DNA from 3 places in the Dickeya ananatis genome. Region 3 is predicted to be linked to each of the others. Evidence: predicted binding sites of a transcription regulator. Region 3 holds the regulator's gene; each other region holds the start of a gene.

Region 1 (10,603 bases), 1.4 Mb from region 3:
CGTGCCAGACCTCAACCGAATGGGCCACACCTGCCGAATGCAACTGGCAATAGGTACGAATAATCTCTTCGCCAATCCAGGTACCTTCCTCACGTTCGCTGGCACAGGCGGAGATCACGGCCTCAAACGCTTGATTGAGTGTGACGCGATAATCGGCGCGGCGCATGAATTTTCGCATGCTACGACTGAGGTGGAATTGCGCCGGAAACAGTACCGCCCGTGGGTCAGGGCACCACCATAGAATGGGGTCGTCCTGAGAAAACCATGGGAAAATGCCTTGCCGATAGGCACGTAATACCCGCTCGGGCGACAAGTCGCCGCCGTAAGCCAGCAGACCGTTAGGGTCGCGCAGCGCCGTTTGCGGGTCGGGAAACTGCAGTGAGAATGGGGAGAGTTCACACAGTAACATGCTCACCTCAGCCTACAGGTGTTGATGAAATTGCCAGTAGCGCCCCTGCAACGCCATCAGGCTGTGATGTGACCCCTGTTCTACCAGTTTCCCGCCATCCATCACGAACAGCCTGTCCATGCTTTCCAACCCGTTGAGACGGTGGGTAATGACGATCAGGGTCTTACCAAGACAGTGTTGCCGCAACAATTGCAGTATACGCTGTTCGGTATCGGCATCGAGCCCTTCGGTAGGTTCATCCAGCAACACTAAAGGGGCCGGGTGGAGCAGGACTCGTGCTACGCCAATACGGCGTTGTTCGCCGCCGGAGAGCTGGCGTCCCCCTTCGCCCAGCCAGGCGTTCAGCCCCTGGTCATCCAGCAATTTTTCCAGCCCAACCTGAGTGAGCACGGCGCTGAGCTGCTCGTCGCTGGCAGACGGTGCCGCCAGACGCAGGTTTTCCCGCAATGTCGCACTGAAAATATGCACCCGCTGCGGTACTACGCTCATGGCATTGCGCAATGTCGATTCCGGCCATGCGGCAAGCGGCGTGTCATTCAGGCGAATTTCGCCAGTGTTGCAATCCCATGCACGGGTCAGTAACTGCAATAGGGTCGATTTACCACAGCCGGTGCGACCAAGCAAGGCGACATGCTCGCCCGGTGTCAGCGTGAGCGACACGCCGCTCAGTGCTGGTTGGCTTTGCTCCGGGTAGGTAAAACTCACGTTATCCACCGTAAGCTGAACCTGTTTTACCTGTTCAGGCCCCTGGGTGGGGAAAGTGACCGATGGGCGTAATGTCAGTAACTGATTGACCCGTGTGGCGGAGGCCACCACATGGCCGATGTGTTGAAATGCACCCGCCACAGGGGCCAGTGTTTCAAATGCGGCAAGGGCGGTAAACACAAATAGCGCGATGAGCGCTCCCGGCTGACTATCACCACCTACGCCGCCGGCAGCCAGCCATAACATCAGGGTGGCGGTCAGGCCGCTGGCAGCAATCAGGATAGCTTGCGACAGTGCACTGAGTCCGGCTTGTTGGCGTTGTCGTTCAAACCAGCGCAGTTCCAGTATTTCCAACTGCTGACGAAAATGTGTCAATGCGCCGAAGACAGCCAGTTCTGCCTGCCCCTGAATCCAGGTCGTCAGTTGCACCCGGTAATGCGCACGCAGCATAGTCAGATCAGCACCGACAGGTTGTCCGGCACGATAAAAAACCAACGGTAGCACTACCAGCAACGCCAGCATGATGGCTGCCAGCGTCAACGCCAGCGAAGTATCGAGAAAGCTGAGCCCATAGGCCAGCGCCACAATCACCACCAGCGCGCTGATCAGCGGTGAAATGACGCGCAGGTAGAGGTGGTCCAGTGTATCTACGTCCGCTACCAGCCGGTTGAGCAGTTCTGCCTGGCGAAAACGAATCAACCCACCCGGTGACAACGGCAGAATGCGGCTAAAGGTGAACACCCTAAGATGTAGCAAAACGCGGAAAGTCGCATCGTGGCTTACCAGTCGCTCAAAATAACGGCTGACGGTACGCAGGATGGCCGCGCCACGCACACCCGCAGCGGGCAGCATATAGTTGAATGTGGCTAATCCAGCCAGCCCAGCCAGCGCTGACGCGGCCAGAAACCAACCTGACAGTGTTAACAGACCAATACTGGCGAGCAACGTAAGAATTGCCAGTATGATGCCCAGTCCGAGCCGAAAAAAATGGCGGCGATACAACGCCAAAAAGGGTTTAAGTACCTGCATTACGCGAATTTTTTCCATCTTACAGTTCTCCCCGGCGTTGCATCAGTAGCGTGGCGAAGGGGCCGGCTACCTGACTCAGCGTGAGGTAATCACCCTGCTGGACTAACTGCCCGTTGACCATGACCCAGACGGCGTCGTAGTCCCGAATTTCGCTGAGTTGGTGTGTCACCAGCAGTGTAGTCTGCGAACGTGAGGCATCGTTTAGCGCGCTCATCACCCGTTGCTCACTGTGTGCATCCAGACTGGCGGAAGGTTCATCCAGCAGTAGCAATCGACATGGATGAAGCAGCGCACGTGCCAGCGCGACCCGCTGTGCCTGACCGACCGATAGTCGGGCGGCACCGTCGCCCAGTGGCGTGTCCAGACCTTGCGGTAACTGCGGCAAAAATTCGTGGACATAAGCGCGCTCAAGCGCCTGTTGCAGCGACGGCTCCGAGGCATCCGGTCGTCCCAGCAACACATTCTGACGTAAGGTCGATTCGGGCAAATGCGGATTTTGCCCCACCCAACTCAGGTGTTGTCGCCATGAAGTGGGCGATAGGGTGTGCAGTTCTTCACCATTGACGGTTAGTGAGCCGCGATATGGCAGGAAACCTAACAGTAGATTCAGCAGAGAGCTTTTCCCGGCACCACTCGGGCCGACTAGCGCGACGCGTTGACCGGCTTCCAGCCTGAAGCTCAGCGGTCCTGCCAGCGTCTTACCATCAGGCGACAAGATAATGAGTTCATCGGCGATGAGCGTGACAGGGGTATCGCTGTGAAAAAGGTGTGTACCGCTTCCGGTTTCTTCGCTGGCGGCCATCATAAAGCGGTGTAACGCTTCTGCGGCGCCAATCGCCTGTGCTTTGGCATGATAGAAGGTGCCAAGGTCGCGTAACGGTTGAAAGAATTCCGGTGCCAGAATCAGTACCAGGAAACCGGCAAACAAGGTGACTCCGGTACCGTAACTGCCGAAATGTAACTCGCCAAGGTAGGAAAAGCCAAAATAGACGGCGACTACCGCGATGGAGATGGAAGCGAAAAACTCCAGCACGCCGGAAGAGAGGAAGGCCATACGCAGCACTTCCATGGTCCGGCTGCGAAACTGCTCGGATGCCTGACGAATCTGTTCGATCTCTGCTTCGCCGCGATGGAACAGGCGCAGGGTGTCCAGACCGCGTAATCGATCAAGAAAGTTGCCGCTCAGTCTGGCCAGTGCCTGAAAATTGCGCCGGTTGGCGTCGGCTGCGCCCATACCAACCATCGCCATGAACAGCGGGATCAACGGTGCGGTTGTCAGCAGGATTAACCCTGCCGCCCAGTTCACTGGAAACACAACAATCAGTATCAGTACGGGAATGATCACGGCCAGATACATTTGCGGCAGGTAGCGAGCATAGTAATCATGCATGTCGTCGACCTGCTCCAGAATCAGCGTCGCCCAACTTCCCGCCGGTTTGCCTTGAATCCAGGCTGGCCCCAATTGCTGCAGGCGATCCAATACCTGCTGACGGATATGTTGGCGAATGGTTTGTCCGCAGCGAAAACCAACACGCTCACGTACCCAACTGACGAAGGCTCGTAATACGAAAGTGGCCGCCAGTAGCAGAAATGTCATCACTACGTGATCTCGCGGCGTATGGTCGATAATCAGGGCGTGCAGCAGTGATGCCAATAGCCATGCCTGCGCCATAATCAGCAGGCCGCTTACCATGCCCAGCAGGAGAGACAGTCGTAGCCAGCGATGTGCCAGGCGGCTTTGCTGTTTCAGCCAGTGGGTCAGTTCTCGTTGTCGGGTGTCTTTCATCAGGTGCCGATCGGTTCCAGTTGCTACATGAAAATAACGCTTATGTAGCCGTTACTTAACACAATCATGTGTGTAATGGCTGTTGTGGCGTCATGTTACCTCGGTGTTGGGGTTGTGCAAATGAAAAGCCGATGCCAGGGTAGGGGAGCGATCAATTTTTATCTCGGCGGCAGGCAATAAAAAACCCGGTCATGATCATGACCGGGTCTGGAAGGCGGGCAAGGCCAGTAATGATTACTTGGCGAGCGCGTCTAGATAGCGTTCAGCATCCAAAGCCGCCATACAGCCGGTACCGGCAGAGGTAATGGCCTGGCGATAAATATGGTCCATCACATCACCAGCGGCGAAGACACCGGGAATACTGGTTTGTGTGGCGTTACCGTGAATACCGGATTGCACCTTGATGTAGCCGTTTTCCAACGCCAACTGGTCGCCAAAAATGGCGGTATTCGGGCTGTGGCCGATAGCGATAAATACCCCGGCGACATCCAGCTGTTCGGTTGCTTCGCCAGTTGCTTCGCGCAGGCGCACACCGGTTACGCCCATATCGTCACCCAGCACTTCATCCAGCGTGCGATTGGTATGCAGAACGATATTGCCGCTGCTGACCTTGGCCATCAGGCGGTCGATCAGAATCTTTTCTGCACGAAAACTGTCGCGGCGGTGGATCAGATGCACTTCAGCGGCGATATTGGACAGATACAGCGCTTCTTCGACAGCGGTATTGCCACCGCCGACGACCGCCACTTTCTGGTTGCGATAGAAGAAACCGTCACAGGTAGCACAGGCGGATACGCCTTTGCCTTTGAAGGCATCTTCGGACGGCAGCCCCAGATAGCGGGCAGATGCACCGGTAGCGATGATCAAGGCATCACAGGTGTACTCGTCGCTGTCGCCAAACAGGCGGAACGGGCGAGTTTGTAGATCAACCCGCGTGATGTGATCAAACACGATTTCGGTATTGAACTTGACTGCATGGGCGTGCATACGCTCCATGAGCAACGGACCGGTGAGGTCATCCGCGTCACCAGGCCAGTTTTCCACTTCAGTGGTGGTCGTCAACTGACCGCCTTTTTCCATCCCGGTGATCAGCAGTGGACTTAGGTTTGCCCGCGCAGCATAGACCGCGGCGGTATAGCCTGCCGGGCCTGAACCCAGAATCAATAGTTTACGATGTTTGGCAGTGCTCATGAGTTCCTCATTTCACTCGAACGGACGATGTAGCCGATTGTAAGGAAATTACCTGCGTAAAAAAAGTGTGGAGAAATGTTGTTGGCTATTAGTTCAATCGTTACGAAATATCGGCAGGCGCGGGTAACGCGTCTGGTTGGTGGCAGGTGACGTATGAAAACGCTGCACTAATGGGGTGCAGAGGCTGAATCTGGCACTTTCTTCTGATTTTAATTGTTTTACTTTGACAATCGGCTGTGCTTTTGCGAAAACATCCTTGGAAGAGGAAATATTTTGTATGTGAATAGTTGAATGCTCCGGCTTTTATGCGTTTGGGTCTGAATCGGCGGCGTCGGCCCGGTTATCTATAATCGGTATCGCTATAACGTTTCCGTAAACGCGGTTGGAACAGAGCAGGACCACATTACAAAAGGCAGGGGTCTTCTTTAGGGGTGGCTCTGGTACATTGAAGTTGGTCAGAGACAGCGGTTTAACAGGGAAGGGTGAAGAGAGACAATAAGAATGGTAGACACGAAAAAGCGTCCGGGAAAAGATCTTGATCGTATCGATCGCAACATCCTGAACGAATTGCAAAAAGACGGGCGTATCTCAAATGTGGAACTTTCCAAACGGGTCGGGCTTTCGCCAACCCCGTGTCTGGAGCGCGTTCGGCGTCTGGAACGACAGGGTTTTATTAATGGCTATACCGCACTGCTGAATCCGCATTATCTCGATGCGTCGTTGTTGGTGTTCGTTGAAATCACCCTCAACCGTGGTGCGCCGGATGTATTTGAACAGTTCAATGCAGCCGTGCAAAAACTTGAGGAAATCCAGGAGTGTCATCTGGTTTCTGGGGATTTTGACTATTTGCTCAAAACCCGTGTACCGGATATGTCGGCATACCGTAAGTTGCTGGGAGAAACGCTGTTGCGTCTGCCGGGTGTGAACGATACCCGCACCTATGTGGTGATGGAAGAAGTGAAGCAAAGCAACCGGCTGGTCATCAAGACCCGCTGACGGCAAAGGTGCATAACCTGATAAATTCAGCTACACTCCTGTGAATCTGTACAGTATGGCGCCGGGGGATACTCGGCGCTTTATCATGAAACATTTACAGGGAACCTGGAGAGACGCTTGAGCCAGGAATACACAGAAGATAAAGACATCACGCTGGAAAAACTCAGCGCGGGTCGACGTTTACTTGAAGCGATGTTAATCGTCGTGGTGCTTTTTGCTATTTATCTGGCGGTAGCGCTACTGAGTTTCAGCCCTTCGGACCCCAGTTGGTCACAGACTGCCTGGCATGAGCCGATTCATAATCTGGGGGGCGGGGTAGGGGCCTGGCTGGCCGATACCCTGTTTTTCGTTTTTGGCGTACTGGCGTATGCCATTCCTGTTGTGATGATCTCGCTGTGCTGGGTTGTCCATCGCCAGCGCGGACAACGCGCCACGTTGGATTATTTTGCCCTTTCATTGCGCCTTATCGGCACATTAGCCTTGATACTGACGTCCTGTGGGCTGGCAGCGCTTAACGTAGACGACATCTACTATTTCGCTTCTGGCGGGGTACTAGGCAGCCTGCTCAGTAGCTCAATGATTCCGCGCTTCAACAATATTGGTGCCACCATGATTTTGTTGTGCGTGTGGGCGGCAGGGTTGACCCTGTTCACGGGCTGGTCCTGGTTGACGATTGCGGAAAAGATCGGTGCTGGTGTCATGGGATGCCTGACACTCTTTTCCGGCCGTCGTCGTGAAGATGACTACCTTTACGATGACGATGATATCGATGAACAACCCGTAGACGCGAAACACGACGCCTCCCGTCACGATAGTTTGCGTGAGGAGCACGTGCATGCCGATAAAGACGATGTGCTGATTGCGCCTGCACCGTCCCCGGCAGACGAGGATGAAGACGACGTGCTGTTTTCCGCACCCGCTGTGACGGCCATATCGGCAGTGGCGGCCGCATCAGCACAGGCGGATACGTCAGCTACCCTAGCTACCCCAGTCGCTGACACAGTAGCGGCAGCAGTGGATGTGCTGCAGAGAGAAAATCAGAGTCAGCACACGACGGCGATGCCTGATGCGGAACCGGTGCTGAAGCCACATCCTGAACCGATAGCGATGACGCCGTTGCCAGAACCGACTGCGTACTCAGTGCCATCGCCCATGAAACCCTCACCAGAAGTCGCTCAGCGAGCGGATGTCCCTCCGGTGACGATGTCCTATCCGCCATCGTCTGTCTCTGGCGGTGTCATGTCATCATCGTTTGGCTCTGCGCCATCCTTGCTGGAAACTATGCCGGACTGGCAGCCGCTGACATTGCAGGCAGACGATCGTATTGGCCGAACAGCAGCGACGGTGACAACAGAGGCTGCCGTTGCGAGTACTGTCGCGGCAATCAGTGAACCGGAGCCTAAGAGTGCGACGCCGTTTATGCCGGCATTCACTACTGATGAAGAGAATAATCCGCAGGTGAAACGCGGTATGGGGCCGGAATTGCCGCGACCCAATCCGGTGCGCATTCCCACACGGCGTGAGCTGGCATCGTATGGTATCAAACTGCCTTCACAGCGGCTGGCTGAACAGCAGGCTCGTGAGGCCGAACGGGCGCAGGCATCCCATGCAGAGCAGCCAACAAGCGCTTCAACAACGCAAAATGGGCTAACCGCACCCGAGGGGCTGCTGGCACAAGATGGTGTAACGCCATCAGATACGGTGGCGGCATTAGCTGCTCAACCATCGCTGCATTCTGCACAATCGGCACCGACAGGTTTTTCTGACGATGATCAGGAGGCGTTGGCCCAGGAGGCAGCATTACGACAAGCTTTTGCCGACCAGCAACGTGAGCGCTACGGCGATACCTACCCGGACCACGAAGAAGCACAAGACGCGTTATTGCAGGCGCAACTGGCGCGTGATTTCGCTGCCATTCAGCACTCCCGTTACGGTGAAAGTCATGAGCCAGAACCGGAAGAAATTGATGTGCCGCGCGCGGTCGTGGCTGAACCGCCTGTAACCACAGGCGGTCATGTCTCTGGCAATGTGCTGACAACCGAAGCACCACACCTGTCAGCAGTACATCAGGCAGAAGCACATCAGACAAAAGACAGCGTTTATGCCATTTCGCCGTTTGCCGACCTTGTGGATGATGGCCCATCGGAGCCGCTGTTTACTCTCTCGGCCCAGGAGTCGTTCCCGGATGATGAACCTGCCTCTGTGCCGGTTGAGCCTAAACCGGCGGAAATGGAATCATCACCGTCGATTATGGATAGCCTGATTCATCCCTTCCTGATGCGAAATGATCAACCATTGCAGAAGCCGACAACGCCATTGCCGTCGTTGGATCTGCTAACGCCTCCGTCGATGAATGACGCGCCGGTTGATCGGGTTGCACTGGATGAGATGGCGCGTTTGATTGAAACCCGGCTGGCGGATTACCGCGTCAAGGCGACGGTGGTGGATTACCATCCCGGGCCGGTGATCACCCGGTTTGAGCTGGATTTAGCGCCTGGCGTCAAGGCCGCCCGTATTTCCAATCTGGCGCGTGATCTGGCGCGTTCTTTGTCGGTGGTAGCGGTGCGTATTGTCGAGGTTATCCCCGGCAAACCTTATGTGGGGCTTGAACTGCCTAACCGCCATCGTCAGACCGTTTTCCTGCGCGAAGTGCTGGATTGCGACCGATTCCGTGACAACGCTTCGCCGCTGGCTGTGGTGTTGGGGAAAGATATCTCTGGCCAGCCAGTAGTGGCCGATCTGGCGAAAATGCCGCACTTACTGGTTGCCGGTACCACCGGCTCAGGGAAATCGGTCGGTGTGAACGCCATGATCATCAGCATGCTGTATAAAGCGACGCCCGCGGATGTTCGCTTTATCATGATCGACCCGAAAATGCTGGAATTGTCGGTATACGAGGGTATCCCGCATCTGTTGACCGAAGTTGTGACCGACATGAAAGACGCCGCTAACGCACTGCGTTGGTGTGTTGGTGAGATGGAGCGTCGCTATAAACTGATGTCAGCGCTGGGCGTGCGTAATCTCAGCGGCTATAACGAGCGCGTGATGCAGGCTGAATCGATGGGGCGCCCGATCCCGGATCCATTCTGGAAGCCGGGTGACAGTATGGATACCCAGCCGCCGGTGTTGGAAAAACTGCCTTATATCGTGGTGATGGTTGACGAGTTCGCTGACCTGATGATGGCAGTGGGCAAGAAGGTGGAAGAGCTGATCGCGCGTCTGGCGCAGAAGGCCCGTGCCGCTGGGATACATCTGGTGCTGGCAACGCAGCGTCCGTCGGTCGACGTGATTACTGGCCTTATTAAGGCCAACATTCCGACCCGTATTGCCTTTACCGTATCAAGCAAGATTGATTCTCGTACCATCCTCGATCAGGGTGGCGCAGAATCGCTGTTGGGTATGGGGGATATGCTGTATATGGCGCCCAACTCGTCGATCCCGATTCGTGTTCACGGGGCGTTCGTCCGTGATCAGGAAGTGCATGCGGTGGTTCAGGATTGGAAAGCGCGTGGCCGTCCTGAGTATATCGATAGCATTATTAGCGGTGATGACGATGGCGAGGGCGGTAGCCTGGGCTTTGACGGAGACGAAGAATTAGATCCGTTGTTCGATCAGGCGGTAGCGTTCGTGGTGGAAAAACGGCGTGCTTCAATTTCTGGGGTACAGCGACAGTTCCGCATCGGTTATAACCGCGCAGCGCGTATCGTTGAACAGATGGAAATGCAGGGGATTGTCAGCAGCCCCGGCCATAATGGCAACCGTGAGGTGCTGGCTCCGCCACCGATGGAGTAATGTTCAGTGGTGATATCGCTTCCTGCACCCGTCCTGCAAAGAAGCGTAAAATGTCGTAGATAACAGATAATTCGTCTGTCATGCCGCTTCCGGCTGGGATACAGTAGCGCCCAGCCGAGTCGCGTTCGGTTGAGCGCGACGCCTGTGGTTGGCCGCAGTCGCGGTAAGAACACGCAAAGGATTTTTTGTATGATAAAAATAGGGTTGATAACGGGCTGTTTGCTCACCAGTCTGGTTTCCAGCGCAGTCTATGCTGATGCCGCCAGTGATTTGCAGAGCCGTCTTAGCAAAGTGAATAGCTTTCATGCCAGCTTTGCGCAGAAAGTCACAACGAATGATGGCGCAGCAGTGCAAGAAGGGGCCGGTGAACTGTGGGTAAAACGCCCGAATCTGTTTAACTGGAAAACCACGACACCGGATGAAAGCACGCTGGTGTCTGATGGCAAAACGTTATGGTTTTATAACCCTTTCGTGGAACAAGTCACGGCAACCTGGGTGAAAGACGCGACAGGCAATACACCGTTTATTCTGATTACCCGTAATGACCCGAAAGACTGGGGCAAATATAACGTGAGTCAGAAAGGGGATGAGTTTGATCTGACCCCCCGGGTGGCGAGCGGTAACCTCAAGCAGTTTTCTATTAACGTGAGCAGCGACGGCACGATTCATGGCTTTACCGCCACCGAACAGGATGG
Region 2 (10,603 bases), 360 kb from region 3:
GCTAAGAATCGGAGTCGTCGTTTACGCAAGAAACTGCATATCGATGAGTTTCAGGAGTTTGGTTTTTCGGTTAGCTGGCGTTTTGCGCAAGGAACCAGTGTGGAAGAGATTGATCGCACGCTGGATCTGTTTGTTGATGAGGTGATCGAGCCAAACGGTCTGGCGTTTGAAGGTAGCGGCTATCTGCAGTGGGAAGGTCTGGTGTGCCTGCAAAAGCTGGGTAACTGCACCGATGAACAGCGTGAACTGGTACGTAACTGGCTGGAGTCACATCAGTTGACGGAGGTAACGGTCAGCGATTTGTTCGACATTTGGTGGGATCTGCCCGCTCACCTCGGTTAAATCGCGCGTTTTTTTGTCACCACTGCGGTCATCATCGATGAAGTACGCCGGTGATGACTGTGGTGAAAGCCTTTGCCGCCGGGTGTTGCGGCTGGTGTCTGACGCCGTTTTTTCAGGAGTTTTTATGTTGCGTAAAATGACCTTGGGAGCATTGATGTTACTGGCCTGGCAAGCGCAGGCAGCTTATCAATGCCATGTTCAACCACAAGACGACATCATTATCAGCCCACAGAGTGTGAGCGTGGTCGGTGCCAGCGGTAATCTGCAAATTTCACCGCAAGGGGATGTATTGAGCAACGGCAGCGCGCTGAACCTCAATAGTGCGCAGCGTCAGCAGGCTCAGTCGTATCAGGCTGAATTGCGCCAGCAACTGCCGTGGATTGACGAAGGGGCACGCCAACACCTGGAGAAAGCGCGCCAGGCATTAGACAAGGTGATTGTGCAGCAGCTAGGCAGTGACAGCAATGTGCGCAACCGGCTGGGGTCATTGGATGAGCAGCTAAAACAGCAGATGAACCGGATTATCGAGCATCGTAGCGATGGCTTGGCTTTTCATCACCAGGCAATTAAGCAGGTTGAGCAGGACGGACAGCAGATTGTCGAGCGGACAATGGGTGGTGTCCTGCAAGATAGCCTCAATGAAATGGGCGTCAAACAACTGGGCAGCAGCGGCGGTAATCCGTTGCAGGCGATGATGGGTAATCTGGGGGGGCTGCAACAAGCCATTCAAACTGAGTGGAAAAAGCAGGAGTCAGATTTTCAGCGCTTTGGTCACGATGTTTGCAATCGGGTGACGGCACTGGAAAATCAGCGCCAGACGTTATTGAAGTCAATTAAATAACCTTTATTCTTGTAAGGGCGAATACATTATTCTATGTTCGCCTTTTTCTTTTCATCGTGTACACACCCTTCACACCCCTGCTGCGATTTACATTTATTAAACTTACCTATTTCCTTATTTACGTTATTGTTTCTTGATCTTTCTATTTATTTTCATTTTGTTTCTGTTTTATTTTCTTTCACGAAATTGAAAATGAAATGGCTTGTTTTGTTCATTTTTCTTGTGTAAGAATATTATTAAGAAGTGCGGATTTTCGTTATGACATGATGTCATTCTGTAAAAATAGACTCATGGTCACCGGGTTGCAGGTCGATGCGTTAATGGGGGGAGTTGATACCCAACGTATTTGAAACCCGTATCTGAAACCTGAGGTGTGGCACATGAAGTATGACAGATTATGACGAATGATTATGACGAATATAGTGTGCTTCTGAAGCAATGGAATGTGTCAAATAGAATGTATTACCGAATAAGGATGGCGGTTGATGATGGCAAAGTATGCTCCAACAGGCGGTATTTTCACCACTATGATGATGACGAATGAGCATTGTTTTGTTCAGCTAGATTCATCAATTTTCTCTTTTAGTGACGACATCTCATACCTGTCCCCCAATGCGTAATGAAGCATAAAGGGAATAATGAGTAAGGCGTCACTCCTCGCACAGCAAATAAAACGTCCCGTACTGCTTGATTATCGGATCTCCCGATCCGTTCGTTGAGATTTTATTATTTTTTCATTGCCAGGATGAGTCATATGCGCATGACGTTTCAGACGTTAGGGGCCTCTTATGCCCAAAAAACGGATTTTTTTCATCATATCTGCCGGGTTGTCATCGATAACATTCGCGTTAAGAAAGTTCGCGTTAAGAGAGGATGTCTCGCGATAGTATTATTGATGCTGAGCATTAGCGGGACGGTTTCTCAGGGTTATGCCGCAACCGCTGAGGATTTTCGCACACCTGAATATCTACGCAACGGTGCTGCGCTCGATTCTATCCACGCGGCTGATGCGTATGCACTGGGGTACAGCGGTGCTGGGGTCACCGTTGGCATTATTAACCGCGTCGGGGATTTATCCAGTAATGATGAATTCAATGGCAAGGTGGACTCAGGTTCACACTGGATTAGCGACCCCAGCAGTGCCAGTCCGCACGGTTATTGGGTCGCCGGGGTGATTGGCGCTGCCCGCAATGGGGTTGGGGTACAAGGCATTGCCTATGATTCGAACCTGTTAACGCTGGGAACGGATAATTCCATTGGGGATTTATTGCAGGGTATGGTAGATATGACCAACCGCCCGGATGTGAAAATCATCAGCAACAGCTGGGGGTTTCTGTTCTATCCCGATCAGCTTTCCTCTTACTCGGCTGCCATGCAGGACTTGCTGCTCAATACAGTGGTCCCTGCTTATGTCAGCGCAGGGAATGTACTGGCCAGTCAGGGTCAGTTAATGGTGATGTCCGCCGGTAACGAAGGACACCTGACGCCGACACTGTTTTCCGCGCTGCCGACCGTGCTGGATAACAATGGCCTTCAGGACAATATCGCCAATACCTGGATTAACGTCATGGCTTATGATCCCTCTCAGCCTACCAGCAGCGCGGCGTTTATTGCCACGTTCAGCAACCTGGCGCAGGGCGCGACCGATTATAGTCTGTTGGCGCCGGGCGTTAATATCATCACACCCTCCACCAATAACACTTATTTTCGGGTTAGCGGTACGTCATTCGCTTCACCTTATGTCGCAGGGGTCGGTGCACTGGTCAGCCAGGCGTTTCCCTATATGAGTGGCAAGCAGATTGCTGATGTGCTGTTGTCGACCGCGACGCCACTGACGGGTGATGCGTTGCCGAAAGCGGTGGTACTGGCGAATGAACAGTATGACGAGAATCAGTCGCTCACCGGTACGGCTATCAAGGTGTATTCCACCCATACCGGTATTACCTTCACTGATGATGAACTGACCACACTAATAAGCTCATTGAAAATTAAAAGCCCCTATAACGGTATGACGGATGATCAGGTGCGCGCGGCGATTTTGAGCGCGGCTGCCGACCAGAATATTACCGTGATGTCACAGAGTGACTATCAGGCGCTATTCGGGCAAGGGGTCGTCAATGCGTTTAAAGCGGTACAAGGCCCCGGTTTACTGAACGCGAAACGTCTGGTGGACAGCGACCTCAGTAGCGGTACGTTTGGTGGGAATTTTGCCCTGTACTCTATTGATACCAAAGGTATTGATAGTACCTGGAGTAACGACATCGGCCAGGTGAAAAACACCACCAGTGGGAGTACGTTGCTTGGGCTGGATGTAGGCCTGCGTAAGCAGGGTGCCGGTACGCTATACCTGACAGGGAATGACACCTTTGCCGGTCCGACGGTAGTAGAAGGTGGCAAGCTGATTGTCGGTAAGGTCGCCGGTGATGCCGGGCGTCTGACCGGTGACGCCTGGGTATTATCTGGAGCGATACTGGGTGGGCATGGCACTATCAACGGCTCTGTCGTGGTACAGAATGGCGGCACATTATCACCGGGCAATTCAATCGGCACACTCACGGTGGGCAATGTACGCTTTGATCCTGGCTCCATTTATCTGGTGGAGATCGATCAACAAGGTAACGCTGACCAACTGGTGGTGACGAATACTGCCCAGTTGGCCGGGACGGTTAAGTTGGTTGGGCAAGCTCCCGCCCATCTGGGGGAGCAGTTCACGCTGGTGAAGGCTGGCACCTTGACCGGTGCATTTGATGCACTGGAGTCGACGAACAATTCGCTGTTTTTGACCAATGCATTGACCTATAACGCGCAAAGCGCGCAGGTCAGTGTGGTGCGTAACAGTGTGCGTTTTAGCGATGTGGCGCAAACCGCGAATCAGAGTGCGATAGCTAACGCTATCGATAACCAATCGGGTACGGCGGTATTGAGCGCAATTGCTGATCTGCCGGATGCCGACAGCGCCCGACGTGCGTTTGATAATCTAAACGGTGAGTTTTATGCCAGCGCACGCAACGCGCTGATTCAAAACAGCCAGTCGGTCAGAGAGATTCTGAACAACACCATGAGCAGCGCAGGCAAAGGCGTGGAACCCTGGGTCAGTAGCTGGGGGTATGAGGGTCGCCAGGATAGCGATGGCGTACAGGCAGGACTCAAATACAATGGTTACGGCGTGTTGCTTGGCAATGGTACCCCGGTTGGCGAACAAGGGGCGTTGGGGGTTGCCGTTGGTGCGGAAAAAGGGCAAATCACGATGGACTCTCGTGCATCCAGAGGTGATCTGAACGCCTGGCATGCCGGTGTGTATTTGTCTGGTCGGGCACTGGCGCTCGATCTGCGCTCTGGCCTGAGTTACAGCTATATCACGCTCGATAACCAGCGCGGTATTACTGTCTCTGGCCTGGACGGGCAGGCAACCGGTGATTATCACGCCAATCTCGCTCAGGGGTTTGTGGAAGCCAGCCACCGCTTTGACTTCTTTGATAACGTCAGTGTAGAGCCTTATGGCAATACCGCCTGGGTCTGGCTGCAAAATCAGGCAGGGCAGGAGAGCGGTAACAGTGCGGCGCTGGCGTTTGATAAAGAGACCAGCCGTAGCGCCTTTGCAACCGGTGGCTTGCGCCTGAAAGTCCGGCCGTTATCACGCCTGCCGGTGTCGTTGTATGGGGATATCGGCTATCAGCATCGTTTAACCCACGATGACAATCAGGTTCGTTTACGCTTTGTTTCCGGTGGCGATACCTTTACCACACAAGGGTTGCCGCTGGCGGATAACACGCGCCTGATGCGGGCAGGGGTGGCAGTGGATTTTTCCCGTAATATGCATTTGTCACTGGGGTATCAAGGCGATCGCGCCACCCGCATTAAAGATGACAGTGCGCAGGCGTTATTTAGCATAGCGTTCTGACTGAACGGTACTGTGGGAACTGCGCCTTCCTGGGAAGACGCAGTACATTATCAAAGCACAGTTCATTATCAAGGTGCGGGAATGGTAAAGCGGTGGTGGATAGCTTCCAGTTCCGTCAGGATCTCTTCGCCGAGCGTCAGGTTCAGGCTATCCAGGTTGGTTTTTAACTGTTCCAGCGTTGTCGCACCAAGCAGGGTACTGGCGACAAACGGTTGCTGACGCACAAACGCCAACGCCATCTGCGCCGGGTCCAGACCGTGCTTGTTCGCCAGCGCCACATATTCGGTGATGGCTTGCTGGGTATGGGGGGCCGAGTAGCGGACAAAGCGGCTAAACAACGTATTACGTGCGCCTGCCGGTTTAGCGCCGTTGAGGTATTTACCCGTCAAGGTGCCGAATGCCAGCGGCGAGTAGGCCAGCAGTTCCACGCCTTCATGCTGGCTAACTTCAGCCAGACCAACCTCGAAGCTGCGGTTCAGCAGACTATAAGGGTTTTGAATAGAGACGATACGCGGCAACTCATGTTTTTCCGCCAGTTGCAAATAGCGCATCACTCCCCACGGGGTTTCGTTCGATACACCGATATAGCGGATTTTCCCCGCCCGCACCTGTTCGTTTAGCGCTTCCAGTGTTTCCAGTAGTGTGACGGCCGGTTTTTCCTGGGTGTACTGGTAATTGAGCTTGCCGAAGCTGTTGGTCTGACGCTGCGGCCAGTGTAACTGATACAGGTCGATATAATCGGTGTTCAGACGTTTGAGACTGTCGTCCAGTGCGGCGCGGATATTTTTGCGATCCAGCGCCTGCTGCGGGCGCAAGCTACTATCATTGAGACGCACTGGCCCGGCGACTTTGCTGGCGATGATCAGCTTTTCACGCCCGCCGCGGCTTTTCAGCCAGGAACCGATGTAGCTCTCCGTGAGTCCCTGCGTTTCCGGCCGTGGCGGAACCGGGTAGATTTCTGCGGTATCAATCAGATTAACACCGGCGGCAACCGCAAAATCCAACTGGGCATGGGCGTCTGCTTCGCTATTTTGCTCGCCGAAGGTCATGGTACCCAAACCGAGTGTACTGACTTCCAAACTGCTGTGGGGAATACGGTGATAGAGCATTGCGGTTTCCTTTTTATTCTTCTGAGTAACGCGGGTGCGACGGCACCGCAATTTTGACTATAACTAAGCCGTGGCGAGGGGGGAAGACCCTTTGTGCGGTCAGACTACGCATTGATCAGGGCAAAAACGACGTTCCCCTGACCGGATCGCTGCAACGAAGGCGGTTTGGTCCGTATCCCTCAAACCGCCCTGAATCACCCCTTAGCGTTCCATTACCTGAGAAACACCGTTGTTGTTGACCTGGTGTTGTACGCCATCTTCATCAGTATAACTGAGTAGTCCGGTTGCAGGATCCAGCACGGGTTTTCCTTTGGTCAACAGCATCTGACCGTCTTTCGTGGCGATAACATAGTGGCTGGCACAGCCGGAGAGTAGGACCACAAAAGTCAGGGCAATGGCGGTTGTTATCCGGGATCGCATGCTGAATTTACCTATTGTTTAGCAAAAAAATTGAACATTTTTTCAGTCTAGCAAAGCGTCGTTCGGATGAGGTTAGGATTTATGGTAAAAAAATTAAAAAGATACGTAAGGATAAGCAGGGAAACGGTGAATGCACCGTTTCCCGCCAGAGAATTACTGATTTTTGACGGATTTCTTACCGCGCATCAGGTTCAGTGCTTCCACCGACATGGAGAAGAACATGGCGAAGTAGATGTAGCCTTTCGGCACATGAATCGCCACGCTTTCCAGAATCAGTGTAAAGCCCACCAGAATCAGGAACGACAACGCCAGCATTTTCACCGAGGGGTGACGGTCGACGAATTCACCGATAGGACGTGCGGAAAACATCATGACACCGACGGCAATCACCACGGCGGCCATCATGATAAACAGGTGGTCAGACAGGCCGACTGCGGTGATCACGGAATCCAGACTGAAGATGATATCCAGCAGCATAATCTGCACGATGGCACCGAGGAACGAGTGTACCTGTGATGTATGATCTTCCGCACCGCCTTCAATCGTTTCGTGAATTTCTTTGCTGGATTTCCAGATAAGGAACAGGCCACCGAAGAATAAGATTAGGTCGCGGGCAGAAACGGCTTGTCCGAATACGCTAAACAGCGGATTGGTCAGCCTGATAACCCAGGCGATTGACGCCAGCAGGCAGAGTCGCATCAGCATGGCGCAGAGTAAACCGATGCGTCGGGCTTTATTCTGCTGATGTTTAGGGAGTTTGGCGACGACCAGCGACAAAAAGATGATGTTGTCGATGCCAAGGACGATTTCCAATATGGTGAGGGTCCCTAGCGCCAGCCAGGCATTAGGGTCTGCGATCCAATCGAGCATTATCTCAGTACATCCTTAAACGAAATGTAAATGACTATTATCTCCGGCCTGATGCCGCACAGGCAAGCGGATTTATCGCCGCCCTCTTTTCAGGCTGTGGTCTCGGCGCACCGGGAATCAGGTGAGAGAGATATACCCAGAGGGGCACTCTTGGTATACCGCTGCTCTGGGTTATTACAACAGAAAATGGCGGGCCAGTAGCGGTGTGGTAAAGGTTTTCTTCAGATAAAAACCGCGTGGTAGCGTCATAATCGGTTGCCCGTGTTCACCAATGGCTTCCGTCAGCGCCCGGCTATTGGCGGCTTTGGGGCGTAACTGCAACACTTCACCGTGACGGGCGGTAATACTTTCCACCTTGCCCAGCACGATCAAATCCATCAATTCTTCCCAATCCTGACGTAATTGTTGTTCTTCTTCAGGGCTGGGGCTCCACAACAGCGGCGCACCGATACGCCGATCCCCCAGTGGAATAGGGCGTGAACCTTCCACCGGAATCCACAGCACTCTGGCCAATTTATGGCGCACATGGCTGCTTTCCCAGGTGACACCGCTGTTGCCAGTGAGTGGCGCTACACAGACAAAGGTGGTTTCCAGTGGGCGTCCTTGTTCATCCACCGGGATGGTTTTTAATTCAATCCCGATATCAGGGAAATCCTGTTCGGGTTTACTGCCGGCACTGGCACCCAGAAAACGTTCCAACAAGACGCCTATCCAGCCTTTGTCGCGTTTCAGGTCGGCGGGCAGCGGTAATTGGGCGATTCGGGCCAGCTCCGCCAGTGAGTAACCGGCCAGTGTTTGCGCCCGTAGCAACAGTGTGTGTTCGCTGTCCGGTGGTACCTGATGGGGCGTGGGTGTCTGCATGGATCGAGTATCCGTTACTGATAACAGGGTTGATTAAAAAAAATACAGCTATAACGGGGGATAACGTCAGGCATTCAGCTATTCAGGAGAAAAATAATAATAGCATGATTCTTTTATGATTTTTCTCCTGCTCCCCACAGCGAAAAACATACCGCCGGTTTTTGTTCATGACAAGACACCGACAATGAACAGGATTTTACACTATGTTATCCACAGATTTTTGGGATAACCGGGATAACTCAGGATTACTGTTTTGATTTACAGCCTTGACGGACGGTGGTTTTGCTGGTTTTGCTGATTTTTTGGCTGGTTTTTCCTCGTTGCCTGTGGATAAAACCGTCGTAGTGCGATCTTTCGCCATTCTGAAAACCGGATTCGCATCGGGTGGTGGTGAGAAGTGGATGGAACGGGGAAAAGCCGGTTAATTCGTTGAAAGGGAATGGCAATTTAGCGTTGTAGATCATGCTCACATAAAAGTTGCTATGAGTTTTGCGCACTTTTTCATGATGTTCTTCACAAAGATGTCCACAGAAAAAGTGAATAAACCGACGGAATTGCCAGGCGAATGTTTATAACTTCGATCCTATCTGTGGGTTACCGATGTGTTATCTAAAATCTCGTGGGAATGGCAAGGCTGCGACCCGAGCCACCGACATGTGTCGCGATTGTCGCAAACACATCAATAAAAGGGATGTAAAGCGGGAGTTTACCGTCTGTCAGGAGTGTGAAACAATCGAGTCATCTTTGCATTCTAGTTTATCGAGGTAGTCCGGTGATCGACGATGATGGCTACCGCCCGAATGTTGGTATTGTAATTTGTAATCGGCAGGGTCAGGTATTGTGGGCTCGCCGCTACGGCCAGCACTCCTGGCAGTTTCCTCAAGGGGGGATCAACCCCGGAGAAAGCGCGGAACAAGCGATGTACCGCGAACTGTTCGAGGAGGTGGGGCTGCGGAAAAAGGACGTTCGTATCCTGGCTTCCACCCGAAGCTGGTTACGCTATAAATTGCCAAAACGTTTGGTGCGTTGGGATACAAAACCGGTATGTATCGGCCAAAAGCAAAAATGGTTTCTGCTACAGTTAATGTGTAATGAATCCGACATCAATATGCAAAGCAGCGGCACCCCGGAATTCGACGGCTGGCGTTGGGTGAGCTACTGGTATCCGGTACGCCAGGTGGTGTCGTTCAAACGGGATGTTTACCGTAAGGTGATGAAGGAATTTGTCATCGCCGTGATGCAGCTACAGGAGAATTCGGCTACCCGAATATCATCAGGCACCAGACGAAAACGAGGATAATCCGACACATCATGATGCTCACGCGACTGCGAGAAATTATTGAAAAGGTTGCGGCCGCGGCCCGGCTGAGTGATGCGTTGGATATTCTGGTTAATGAAACCTGTCTGGCGATGGATACGGAAGTCTGTTCTATCTATCTGGCTGATCACGATCGTCAATGTTATTACCTGATGGCGACGCGCGGGTTGAAAAAGCCGCGCGGTCGTACCATCACGCTGGCGTTTGGTCAGGGGATTGTCGGCCTGGTGGGCGAGCGGGCGGAGCCTATCAATCTGGCGGATGCGCAAAGCCACCCTAGCTTCAAATTTATTCCTGCTGTCCGTGAGCAGCACTTTCGCTCCTTTCTGGGTGTGCCGATTATCCACCGGCGTCAGTTATTGGGCGTGTTGGTGGTGCAGCAGCGCGAGCACCGGCAGTTCGACAAAAACGAAGAATCATTCATGGTGACGCTGGCCACCCAGATGGCGGCCATCCTTTCCCTATCCCAAATGAAGGCGTTGTTCGGGCAATACCGCCAGACACGCATTAAAGCGATGGCGGCGTCTTCCGGCGTCGCTATTGCACCGGGCTGGCAGGATCGTAGCCAGCCGTCGTTGGAACTGGTGTTTCCTGCCTCCAGTCTCGACAGTGATCGTGAACGTTCCCGATTGTTGGTGGCGATGGAAGAGGCTGGCGCGGAGTTTCGCCGTTTCAGCAAACGTTTTAGCGCCAGCTCGCAAAAAGAGAGCGCGGCCATCTTCGATTTCTATTCTCACTTGCTAAACGATGCCCGTCTGAAACGTGATTTGTTTCAGGAAGTGGATACCGGCAGCGTGGCTGAGTGGGCCGTTAAAGTCGTGATCGAGCGGTTCGCGGCGCAGTTTGCCAGTCTGCAGGACCCTTACCTGCGAGATCGCTCCAGTGACCTGCGTGCGTTAGGTCAGCGTCTGCTGTTTCACCTTGACGACAATGCTCAAAGC
Region 3 (10,603 bases):
AGATGCGCTGCACGCGACCCGTGCTGCCGTTGAAGAAGGCGTGGTTGCCGGTGGTGGCGTGGCGCTGGTGCGCGTAGCGGCCTCTATCAGCAAACTGACTGGCGACAACGAAGACCAGAACGTGGGTATCCGTGTTGCACTGCGCTCCATGGAAGCGCCGCTGCGTCAGATCGTTTCCAACGCCGGTGAAGAGCCGTCTGTGGTTGCTAACAACGTGAAAGCGGGTGAAGGTAACTACGGTTACAACGCGGCAACCGAGCAGTATGGCAACATGATCGACATGGGTATTCTGGATCCGACCAAGGTAACCCGTTCTGCTCTGCAGTACGCGGCTTCCGTAGCGGGCCTGATGATCACCACCGAATGTATGGTGACCGAGCTGCCGAAAGGCGATGCGCCTGATTTAGGTGCTGCTGGTGGCATGGGCGGCATGGGTGGTATGGGTGGCATGATGTAATCAGCCGCGCCGTCGTAGCGATATCTTCGCTACGATACCCGTCGCACAAGAAACTACCCGGCTTTCGCCGGGTAGTTTTTTTTATGGTGCCAGCGCTCTGGTGTGTTGCGCTCGCCCGTGACGTCTTTACAGCGCATCTATTTACAACGTATCTGATGCGTGACGCCGCACCATGCATTTGCAACAGGCTGTGAGCTGGATAGCTATCTTGTGTGAAAATCGCTCAAATCGTTAACGCGGGGTTCGGAACCTGTTATCAGCGCACGCTTCTTCGCTACAATGAGCTTCTGCGTTACAATAAGCGCGTTTTATTTATTAAACACCGGGTGGAATGGAAGAGATGTCTGATGAGGCGTTGGCTAGCCTGCACTCGGTTGAGTGGTGCGCGCCTGAAGAATTACCTGCGTCGGTGATGGACTGGCTGGTTTACCACGAGTCTATGACGCGCCGTCTTGAACGGCATTGCTTACGCCTGACGGTACAAGTCGGGCAGGAGCAGTTTGTCTCGTCGCCAGAGGTGGCGGGTGAAGCGGCGTTGTTGCCGTTGAGTGAGCGCTATTGGCTACGTGAGGTTACGCTGTCAGGTGACGGCAAGCCCTGGTTATTCGGCCGCACTGTGATACCGGAGCAGACGCTGGAAGAGGCTGATATTGACCTGACGCAGATTGGCAATACGCCACTGGGGCGTTATTTGTTCCTGCAAGGGCCACCGCCGCGCGATGTGATTCAAACTGGTCGATGTGGCGCGCTGTGGGTGCGGCGTGCGCGTTTGCTTTTGTCGGGCAATCCGTTGCTGATTACCGAGCTATTTTTGCCGGATGCCCCCGTTTATTTCCCCGACGCCCATCAGGGCTGAATGCAAAAGGAGAATCAGGCGTTGGAAAGATTGTTAACGTCAGGACGCTGGGGTGCGTATTTCCGTTTGATGCGTATTAATAAGCCGATTGGCACGTTATTGCTGTTATGGCCAACACTGTGGGCATTATGGCTGGCAGGACGTGGCGCACCGACGCTCTGGACGTTACTGGTGTTTGTGGCAGGGGTATTTTTGATGCGTGCCGCAGGGTGTGTGATTAATGACTACGCCGATCGCCATTTCGATGGGCACGTCAAACGTACCGCCGCACGACCGTTACCCGCCGGGTTAGTGAGTGAACAATCTGCCAAGGTGCTGTTTGTTGTTCTGGTATTGCTGGCGTTTGGTTTGGTACTGACCATGAACCCGCTGACTATCTGGTTATCGGTTGCCGCGCTGGCGCTGGCGTGGGTGTATCCATTCATGAAACGCGTTAGCCATCTGCCACAACTGGTTTTAGGAGCCGCGTTTGGCTGGTCTATCCCGATGGCGTATGCCGCCGTTAGCGAATCCTTGCCTGCCGCCTGTTGGCTGATGTTTTTTGCCTACATTTGCTGGACCATCGCGTATGACACCGAATACGCGATGGTAGATCGCGACGATGATCTCAAGATTGGGATAAAATCCACCGCCATCTTGTTTGGCCGTCATGACACCTTGATTATCGGCGTACTGCAACTGATGACGCTGGTGGCGATGCTGGCACTAGGAAGGATGATGGGGTTGAGCCAGATTTTCTACTGGTCGGTGCTGGTGGCTGCTGCCTTGTTCGCTTATCAGCAACGGCTGATTGCCGGGCGTGAACGTGATGACTGCTTCCGGGCATTCAACAATAACAATTATGTCGGCATGGTGCTGTTTTTCGGCATCCTGTTTGGTTTGTAGCCGGTTTTCTGTAGTAAGCTGTTTGTAGCAGATTGTTTTGTAAAAGAAAGATGGTTTTATAAAAGAAAGGTTGTTTTATAAAAGCAAGATAGTTTTATAAAAGAAAAATAGTTTTGTGGCTGGCTGTTTTATCGCAACAGGGCGGTTATTGAGTGGTAAAACAGCCCTGCGCGTCTGCGCAGGGCTTCATCGTTACTCGACGTCTTCCTTTTCTTTTTCCTTTTCAGCCAGACTCACAGCGGGTTCGCTTTCGCTGCTTTCCTGCGCCAGGCTGGCACTTTCAATGGTGAGTTTGACTTCTGGCGTGAGCAGTTCACCCAGTATGGCGTAAATTGCCTGCACATGTTCCAGCACGGCTTCACCCGTATCGCTGACGTACCCTTCGTTACGCAATGTGTTGACCAGCGTTGAGAAGACCGCCTTGTCGAAAAACTCTGGCGCATTAATACCATGCAATACAGACAGACGCTGCGCCATACTGCGGCTTTCTTTCTCCAGCGCACCACGGCTGATGGACGGGTTGGCGTTCAGCAACGCCAGCGTAATGGCATAACGCTGCAGCGTTTCACGCACACCGGCGGCCAGCAATTGCAACGTACGGATTCGTGCAGGGTTCAGTTCCAGCACATCATCTCGGGTCTGAATCAGTTGCTGATTCGCCAGCTCGGCGACCAGATCATTCAGTACGTCCGCCAGTGCGGTTTTCTCGTAATACAGGAACAATTCAGCCTGTAGCAGCGGATAAATCAGTGTTATCTGGCGCAGCAGCTCGGCGGTTGTAATACGGCGGCAGTGCATCACGATGCTGGCAACTAACGACGGCAGTACCAGCATATGCTGGATGTTATTGCGATAGTACGTCATCAACACCGCCTGCTCGCGCGGCAGGATGATAATATCGCCGACGTTATCCTTCTCCACTTCGAACTTATCCATACCCAGTGCGTGATCCAACAGCTCGGCAGCGGTTCGATTCGGCACGGTGGCATCCTGATTGTAAGGGACATTACGCAGCAGTTGCAGGTAACACTCCAGTTGCTCTTCCATCTGCTCACGGGTTAACGCCCGCTGGCGGGAGGCGAGCAGCGCAGTACAACACAGGTTCATTGCGTTGGCCGCCGCGGCATTGTTGATACGCACCATGATGTTATCGGCGATATCCTGCACGGTTGGCGTCAGCCAGGCTGGTCGTTGCGGATCGATAGGATCGATGGCATCACGCCACTGTGGTACGTGGTGGTTGAGGTACGTGGTCAACGACAGCGGTTCGCCGATGTTCACGTATCCTTGACCGAGGTTGCGCAGTTTGCGTAACCCGCGCACCATTTGCAGGAAACCCTCTTTCTCTTTGGTCGCGCCGCGCAGCTCTTTCGCGTAGGTGCCCACCTCCATCACATGCTCATAGCCGATGTAAATCGGCACTAATGTGATCGGGCGAGTTCCACCGCGCAGCATCGCCTGAATGGTCATGGCTAGTGTGCCGGTCTTGGGCTCCAGCAAACGACCAGTACGGGAACGGCCGCCTTCGACAAAGTATTCCACCGAATAACCCCGGGTGAACAACTCACCCAGATACTCGCGAAACAGCGTGGAATAGAGTTTGTTGCCCTTGAACGTGCGGCGGATGAAGAACGCGCCGAGACGACGGAAAATGGGGCCAGCCGGCCAGAAGTTAAGGTTGATGCCGGCAGCGATATGCGGCGGCACCAGGCCCTGATGGTACAAAACGTAGGAGAGCAGCAGATAGTCCATGTGGCTGCGGTGGCAGGGGACATAGACGATTTCGTGCCCGTCTTGTGCCAGCTGACGCACCCGTTCGGCATTATGCACGTTGATGCCCTGGTACAAGCGGTTCCAGGTCCAGCTCAGTACACGGTCTGATAACCGCACGGCTTCATAGGAGAAGTCGGCAGCAATCTCTTCCAGCAGCGTGATGGCGTTTTGTTGGGCTTTGTCATGCGAAATCTTTTTCACCCGCGCTTCATCGTCAATCGCTTTGGCGATAGCGCGGGAAGACAGCAACTTATTGAACAGCTCCTGGCGGACCGGCAAACGCGGGCCGACTGCCGCCAGCCGCAGACGAGAAAAGTGCATCCGTGCTACGCGTGCCAGCTTGTGGGCGATAGTCTTATCGGTGCCGTGCTCGGTTGCCATGTAACGCAGTGATACGGGGACGGAGAAACGTACAAAGCTGTCGCGTCCCAGCCATAACACGGCGAAGAATTTTTCAATACCGTTCAACAGGCGCAGATGTGGTGTGCCCTGACTCTGCCCTTCGCGGCCAGGCGAACGACCGAACATGACGGATACCGGCACCATCTGTATATCGAGTTGCGGATTGTTGCGATGCAGATCCAGATAATCGTGGAACAGCTTTATCGACTGCTGTTTAGGCACGTAATAACGGAACAGACGCGGGCCATCATTAACGAAAACGTAGCTCGGTAAGGTTTTTCCATCGATCTGCAGTGGTTGCAGCGGATCGGGCAGGCCTTGCTCCAGACATTTCGTGCGCAGAGTCAGCAAATCCGCCTTGGAGTTGTAAGGCAGGACATAGAAAATGGGCCGCGCCGGATCCAACCGTTGTTCATTAACGGGATCCTGTGGAATGACCTTACTTTTAACCAGTAATTTTAGCGGGAAATTCAGTAGTTTATAGTAAATTATACGCCAACCTGACATAACAACCAGAAGCCTCTTGTTAGCAATTCGGGCCAAGGATACCAGAAACCAGACAGGATATCTGTGGTGATGAAACCAGGGCTGCGCGTTAAAATCATGGCCAACCACAAATTAAAGGCGGAGTACGCATGAACAAAGCAACCGGAATGACCCGCATCATCAAAGCGACGGGTTATTCGCTGCAAGGATTGAAACAGGCATGGCAGCATGAGGCGGCGTTTCGACAGGAACTCCTGCTTACGCTGGTCGCGGTGATTATTGCCTGCTGGTTGCCGGTTTCCATGGTGGAACGACTGCTGTTGATCGGCGCAGTCGTGTTGATCGTACTGTTTGAGCTGGTCAATAGTGCGATTGAGGCGGTGGTGGATCGCGTCGGTACGGATTACCACGAATTGTCAGGCCGGGCCAAAGACATCGGCTCGGCGGCGGTATTCGTCGCCTGTCTGTTGGCGGCAGTCGTGTGGGGCGGGATACTGTGGAGCCGTTTTGCGTGACGCTCTGCATAATCACAGAAAAATCCGTGCAATAGCAATCTCGCGGTTCCCATAGGCACTTTCCCTGTATATACTCACAGCGAAACTGTATAAACAAACAGGGGGCGGAATGAAAGCGCTAACTACCAGACAACAGCAGGTTTATGATCTGATTCGCGATCATATTTCACAAACCGGTATGCCGCCCACCCGGGCCGAAATTGCCAGTCAGTTGGGCTTCCGCTCGCCCAATGCAGCCGAAGAACACCTCAAGGCGCTCGCACGTAAAGGCGTCATTGAAATTGTGACGGGCGCTTCTCGTGGAATCCGCCTGTTGATGGAAGAAGAAGACCAAGGTCTGCCGTTAATTGGCCGTGTCGCCGCCGGTGAACCGCTGCTGGCTCAGCAGCATATCGAATGTCACTATCAGGTTGATCCCGCAATGTTTAAACCCAGCGCTGATTTTCTGCTGCGGGTGAGTGGGATGTCGATGAAAGACATCGGAATTCTGGATGGTGACCTGCTGGCGGTACATAAAACGCAGGATGTGCGTAACGGTCAGGTTGTTGTCGCGCGCATTGAAGATGAAGTGACAGTTAAACGCTTGAAAAAGCAGGGCAACATTGTTCAGTTGCTGGCAGAAAATAAAGAGTTTTCACCGATCGTTGTCGATTTGCGTGAGCAAAACTTCTCCATTGAAGGGTTGGCGGTGGGTGTTATCCGCAACAGCGACTGGAGCTGACGCCCCTGTTCCAGTCCGCCCTTGATGGGTGATGCGCATTGCCCATACTGGTGTCCAGTGTGTCTGGATGGGCACCTTTTATTTCCCGGTTTGATCTCCGGTTTGCGTCAGGGAAGGGCGATGAATTCAGAAATGAATTCAGGAGAAGCAATGGATTCAAGAGAAATCAGGATAAAGCAGTGTGAAGCAGCGCTTCACACTTGGCACCTCATCGTTTTCGCTGTTCAGCGTTTTTTCACGGGGATGCTGTGATCGTGATGGCAACTGTCCCGATGTTCGCAAGATTCAACCTGTTGGCATTCGCCACACAAACCATGCGCTTCCACCACGCTGTGACGCAAGGCAAAACCTGCCTGTTTGGCTAGCTGGTGCAGGGTTTCTTCCACCCCTTCCGTCTGGCGTTCTGTCACTTGTCCGCACCGATCGCAGATAAACAGCGCCGACGTATGGCTGTGTTCCTCAAAATGATGGCACAGTACATAACTGTTGGTAGATTCCACCTTATGGATAAAACCTTGTTCCAGCAAAAAATCCAGTGCGCGATAGACGGTTGGGGGTTTGGCCTGCGGTTCGGAAACACGGAGCAGATCCAGCAGATCATACGCGCTGATCGCACCAGGCTGCAGGGCCATCAAACGCAACACCTCCTGACGTTGAGGCGTCAGACGTACATTGCGTTGCTGACAAAGCTGTTCAGCCTGGGCAACAAGTTTGTCCGGATTGGTTGAATCCATTGCAGTAACCCTGAAGCGAGTGTGAAATTATCCCGGCATATTATCATGACTGGACAAAAACGCCGAGATAGCGACATCGAGGTTACTTGGGTGGCTCCCGCATTAGGGGGATTCGTCTGCTGAGCCCGAAGGCACTTAGACCACCAGGTCTATCAGTAATGCACGTGCGGCGGTTTCTGCCCGAACGATAAGACTCTTTTCCTGCTGAACAAACGCACCGTCGCCACAACGCAATACGCTCGGTATCGGCGCGCTATTCCCATTAATATGCAGAGTACCGTAAATCGACTGCAGATAAGCCCGGTTGCCGTTCAGTGTCAGGTGATGTTGTTCACCGGCGGCCAGATTCACATGGTGGATCCAGACCTGCTGACGCAGATGGAGGGCATTGGCAGATTCATCTGGCGATGCAATCAACTGATAAGGCTGCTGCTCTTCCACCTGCAGCCGTTGCAGACACTGGTTTTCCCGGGTAGGGCAAGCGTCCAGCCACAGCTGTAGCCGGGTCAGTGGCGTCTCACTGCCAGTATTGTGCTCGCTATAGCTGATATTGGGTTGCGTGGCGAGCAACAAGGCCTCGCCAGCTTTGGCCCGGGTATGGTTGCCGTTGCTGTCACGATATTCTGCTTCACCCTGCAAGATGATATTCAGGATATCCACGCGGGGATAGGAGCGTGGCTGAAAGGAGGCGCCGGGGGCCAGTACTTCCTGATTGAGCACCCGCAGCGAGGCAAAGCCCAGCAGATCAGGATCAAAGTAATGACCGAAAGAAAAGGTATAGCGCGCCTGCAACCAGCCATAGTCAGCCTTGCCGCATTGTTCTGCTGCTCTGCTAATGATCATGGTATTCGACCCTGAGAATTATTGATGAAGCGATAGTAATTGTCTGGACGATGGATTGTTAGCCAGTTAATCTGGTCGGCACGTTCAAAAATCCTGAATGAGTGAATAAATGGCAAAGGAACGGGCACTAACACTGGAAGCCTTAAGAGTCATGGATGCTATCGATCGCCGGGGAAGTTTTGCCGCCGCTGCAGATGAGCTGGGGCGTGTACCTTCTGCCCTGAGTTATACCATGCAGAAACTGGAAGATGAGCTGGATGTCGTGTTGTTCGACCGTTCCGGGCATCGTACGAAGTTCACCAATGTGGGGCGTATGCTGCTGGAGCGTGGACGCATCTTGCTGGAAGCTGCAGACAAGTTGACGACGGATGCCGAAGCGCTGGCGCGTGGATGGGAAACCCATCTGACCATTGTGATGGAAGCATTGGTGCCGACCGAGCGTTTTTTCCCTTTGCTGGATAAGTTGTCGCTAAAAGCCAATACCCAGGTGTCATTATTGACGGAGGTGCTGGCAGGGGCATGGGAACGGCTTGAGCAAGGACGGGCAGATATCGTTATCGCACCGGACATGCACTTTCGCTCGTCTTCGGAAATCAACACCCGCAAGCTTTACTCCATGAAGAGCGTGTATGTGGCAAGCCCGGACCACCCGATTCACGATGAACCGGAGCCGTTATCGGAAGTGACGCGGGTTAAATATCGCGGTATTGCGATTGCCGATACCGCCCGCGAGCGCCCTGTACTAACAGTGCAATTGCTGGATAAGCAGCCGCGTTTGACCGTGAGTTCGATGGATGACAAGCGACGGGCGTTGCTGGCCGGACTGGGGGTGGCGACAATGCCCTATGAACGGGTGGCTCAGGATATTGCCGAAGGCAGGCTGCGAGTCGTCAGTCCGGAAAACATCATCGAAGTCCAAATCATCATGGCATGGCGGCGTGATAGCATGGGCGAAGCCAAGGCGTGGTTTTTACGGGAAATCCCCCGCATATTCAACGCAAATTGAGTATGACACAACACCGTCGCTGATGTTAATCACGCGACGGTGTTACGCCATAAAGCCTGCTTGCGGCGGACAATATGAGATTACGGGTAACGCCTGTCCCGACCATGTGGCGCATCCAGATTCATATCTGGCCCGACGGAAATAATACCGTGAGGGTTGATGGTGCCATGACTGCGGTAGTAATGGTGGCGGATATGCTCCAGATTGACCGTCTCAGCGACCCCCGGTAGTTGATAGATGTCACGCAGGTAACCATACAGGCTGGGGTAATCGCTTATCCGGCGTTTGTCGCACTTGAAATGGGTATGGTAGACCGGATCAAAGCGGATCAAGGTTGTCCACAAACGGATATCGGCCTCAGTGAGGTGCTCACCAGTCAGATAACGCTGCCTGTCGAGGTGCGTTTCCAGTCTCTCCAGGGCGCTAAATACCAAACCGACCGACTCGTCATAAGCCTGTTGCGTTGTGGCGAAACCCGCTTTATACACCCCATTGTTGACCTGATGGTAAATCCACTCATTAAGCTCGTCGATCTGCCCGCGTAACGCCAGCGGGTAGTAATCACCAGGTAATGCCCCGCAACCGTCGAAGGCGCTGTTAAGCATACGAATGATATCTGCTGATTCATTGCTGACGATGGTGTGCTGCTGGGTATCCCACAATACGGGGACGGTAACACGCCCGCTGTAGTCAGCTTTCGCGTGCAGATAAAGTTGATACAGGAATTCGTGCTGATAAAGTGTGTCGCCGGTGGCGTGTGGGAAGTCAGTGCCAAAGGTCCAGCCTTGATCCAGCATCAGTGGGTGTACTACTGAAACACCGATGTGTTGTTCCAGCCCTTTGAGTTTGCGCATCAGCAAGGTGCGATGAGCCCACGGGCACGCCAGGGATACATACAAATGGTAGCGCCCCGCTTCCGCTTTGAATCCGCCGCTGCCGGTGGGGCCGGGTTCACCCTCGGCGGTGACCCAGTAGCGAAAGAATGTTTGCGGTCGTTTGAAATGCCCGCCAGATGACTGGGTTTCATACCAGGTATCGTGCCATACACCGTCAACCAACAATCCCATAATCGGTTCCTCCCAGTATGATGACAATGGCGGTCAACAGCACGCTGTTGACCGCCATGAGATAATCAGGTGGTGTTACTCCGTTGGTAATTCAGACTGCTATTACCATTTTTTGTTCAGCAGGCGGTCGATACTGAATGCACCCGGACCGCTAACAAACAGCAGGATGTAGCCGCCAGCGATAGACAGGTTTTTCATGAACATCAGCTGGTTGGCACCCTGAGCAAAATCAGTGTGGAAAATGAATGCGGTCAACAGGGTAAAAATCGCGGTGATGATCGCGGTAGTACGTGTCAGGAAACCGAACAGCACCGCCAGTCCACCACCCAGTTCCAGCAGGATGGTCAGTGGCAGCAGCGCCCCCGGAACACCCATTGCTTGCATATATTGCTGAGTTGCAGCGTAAGAGGCACCCAGTTTGCCGTAACCGGCAACGATAAACAGAATGGGCATCAGGATACGGGCTACAACCAGCAATGCATTTTCAAAATTTTTCATCTATATCTCCAGTAGTGTGTTTGCGGCCGGAGCGAAATCGATAGAGGGCACATCCGGCAGTAGCTTGTCTAAACGTTTGTGTAACTGATGGAAGGAATACTAGAGGCGGAATCGTGCAGATACCAGCGAGTAAAATTGTTGTTTTTTGTCAGAAAAATTCACCATGTAGTGAACTAACTGACAAAAATCGTGAGGGAAGGGCATAAGCCCTGTTGCACACAAAAATACGGATTGAGAGGAAAAGTGCGGCGTTTGATGGGCAAACGGTTGGCAACAGCGAGAAAACGGGCTTAACGACGTGGTGGCGATATGAGGGAGCGAACGAGTTTTACTGTGCTCCAGACGGTGGCGGCCCGACGT

Evidence for each region. Region 3 encodes LexA, which represses DNA repair genes until DNA is damaged. Its sites were predicted from a motif close to TNCTGTATGTACATACAGNA; they were not measured.
Region 1: a site for LexA is predicted at 6,153-6,172, ahead of FGI04_RS09545 (DNA translocase FtsK 4TM domain-containing protein). Genes of this name have one in related genera too.
Region 2: a site for LexA is predicted at 8,591-8,610, ahead of mutH (DNA mismatch repair endonuclease MutH). Genes of this name have one in related genera too.

What each region holds. Positions count from the first base shown of each region.
Region 1 is NZ_CP040816.1:2,163,537-2,174,139, reverse strand. Features, by position in the region: gene aat (leucyl/phenylalanyl-tRNA--protein transferase) at 1-409, opposite strand, end outside; gene cydC (heme ABC transporter ATP-binding protein/permease CydC) at 422-2,143, opposite strand; gene cydD (heme ABC transporter permease/ATP-binding protein CydD) at 2,163-3,929, opposite strand; gene trxB (thioredoxin-disulfide reductase) at 4,164-5,120, opposite strand; gene lrp (leucine-responsive transcriptional regulator Lrp) at 5,622-6,116, shown strand; gene FGI04_RS09545 (DNA translocase FtsK 4TM domain-containing protein) at 6,234-9,908, shown strand; gene lolA (outer membrane lipoprotein periplasmic chaperone LolA) at 10,098-10,603, shown strand, end outside.
Region 2 is NZ_CP040816.1:3,230,501-3,241,103, reverse strand. Features, by position in the region: gene FGI04_RS14305 (YggL family protein) at 1-342, shown strand, start outside; gene FGI04_RS14300 (YggN family protein) at 467-1,183, shown strand; gene FGI04_RS14295 (autotransporter domain-containing protein) at 1,938-5,084, shown strand; gene FGI04_RS14290 (NADP(H)-dependent aldo-keto reductase) at 5,153-6,193, opposite strand; gene FGI04_RS14285 (YgdI/YgdR family lipoprotein) at 6,395-6,613, opposite strand; gene FGI04_RS14280 (TerC family protein) at 6,767-7,483, opposite strand; gene mutH (DNA mismatch repair endonuclease MutH) at 7,658-8,344, opposite strand; gene rppH (RNA pyrophosphohydrolase) at 9,117-9,644, shown strand; gene ptsP (phosphoenolpyruvate--protein phosphotransferase) at 9,659-10,603, shown strand, end outside.
Region 3 is NZ_CP040816.1:3,586,126-3,596,728, reverse strand. Features, by position in the region: gene groL (chaperonin GroEL) at 1-457, shown strand, start outside; gene ubiC (chorismate lyase) at 798-1,313, shown strand; gene ubiA (4-hydroxybenzoate octaprenyltransferase) at 1,314-2,198, shown strand; gene plsB (glycerol-3-phosphate 1-O-acyltransferase PlsB) at 2,391-4,880, opposite strand; gene FGI04_RS15935 (diacylglycerol kinase) at 5,009-5,374, shown strand; gene lexA (transcriptional repressor LexA) at 5,484-6,095, shown strand; gene zur (zinc uptake transcriptional repressor Zur) at 6,320-6,829, opposite strand; gene FGI04_RS15920 (pirin family protein) at 6,965-7,672, opposite strand; gene FGI04_RS15915 (LysR family transcriptional regulator) at 7,782-8,678, shown strand; gene FGI04_RS15910 (glutathione S-transferase family protein) at 8,759-9,745, opposite strand; gene FGI04_RS15905 (DoxX family protein) at 9,848-10,243, opposite strand; gene FGI04_RS15900 (YqjK-like family protein) at 10,534-10,603, opposite strand, start outside.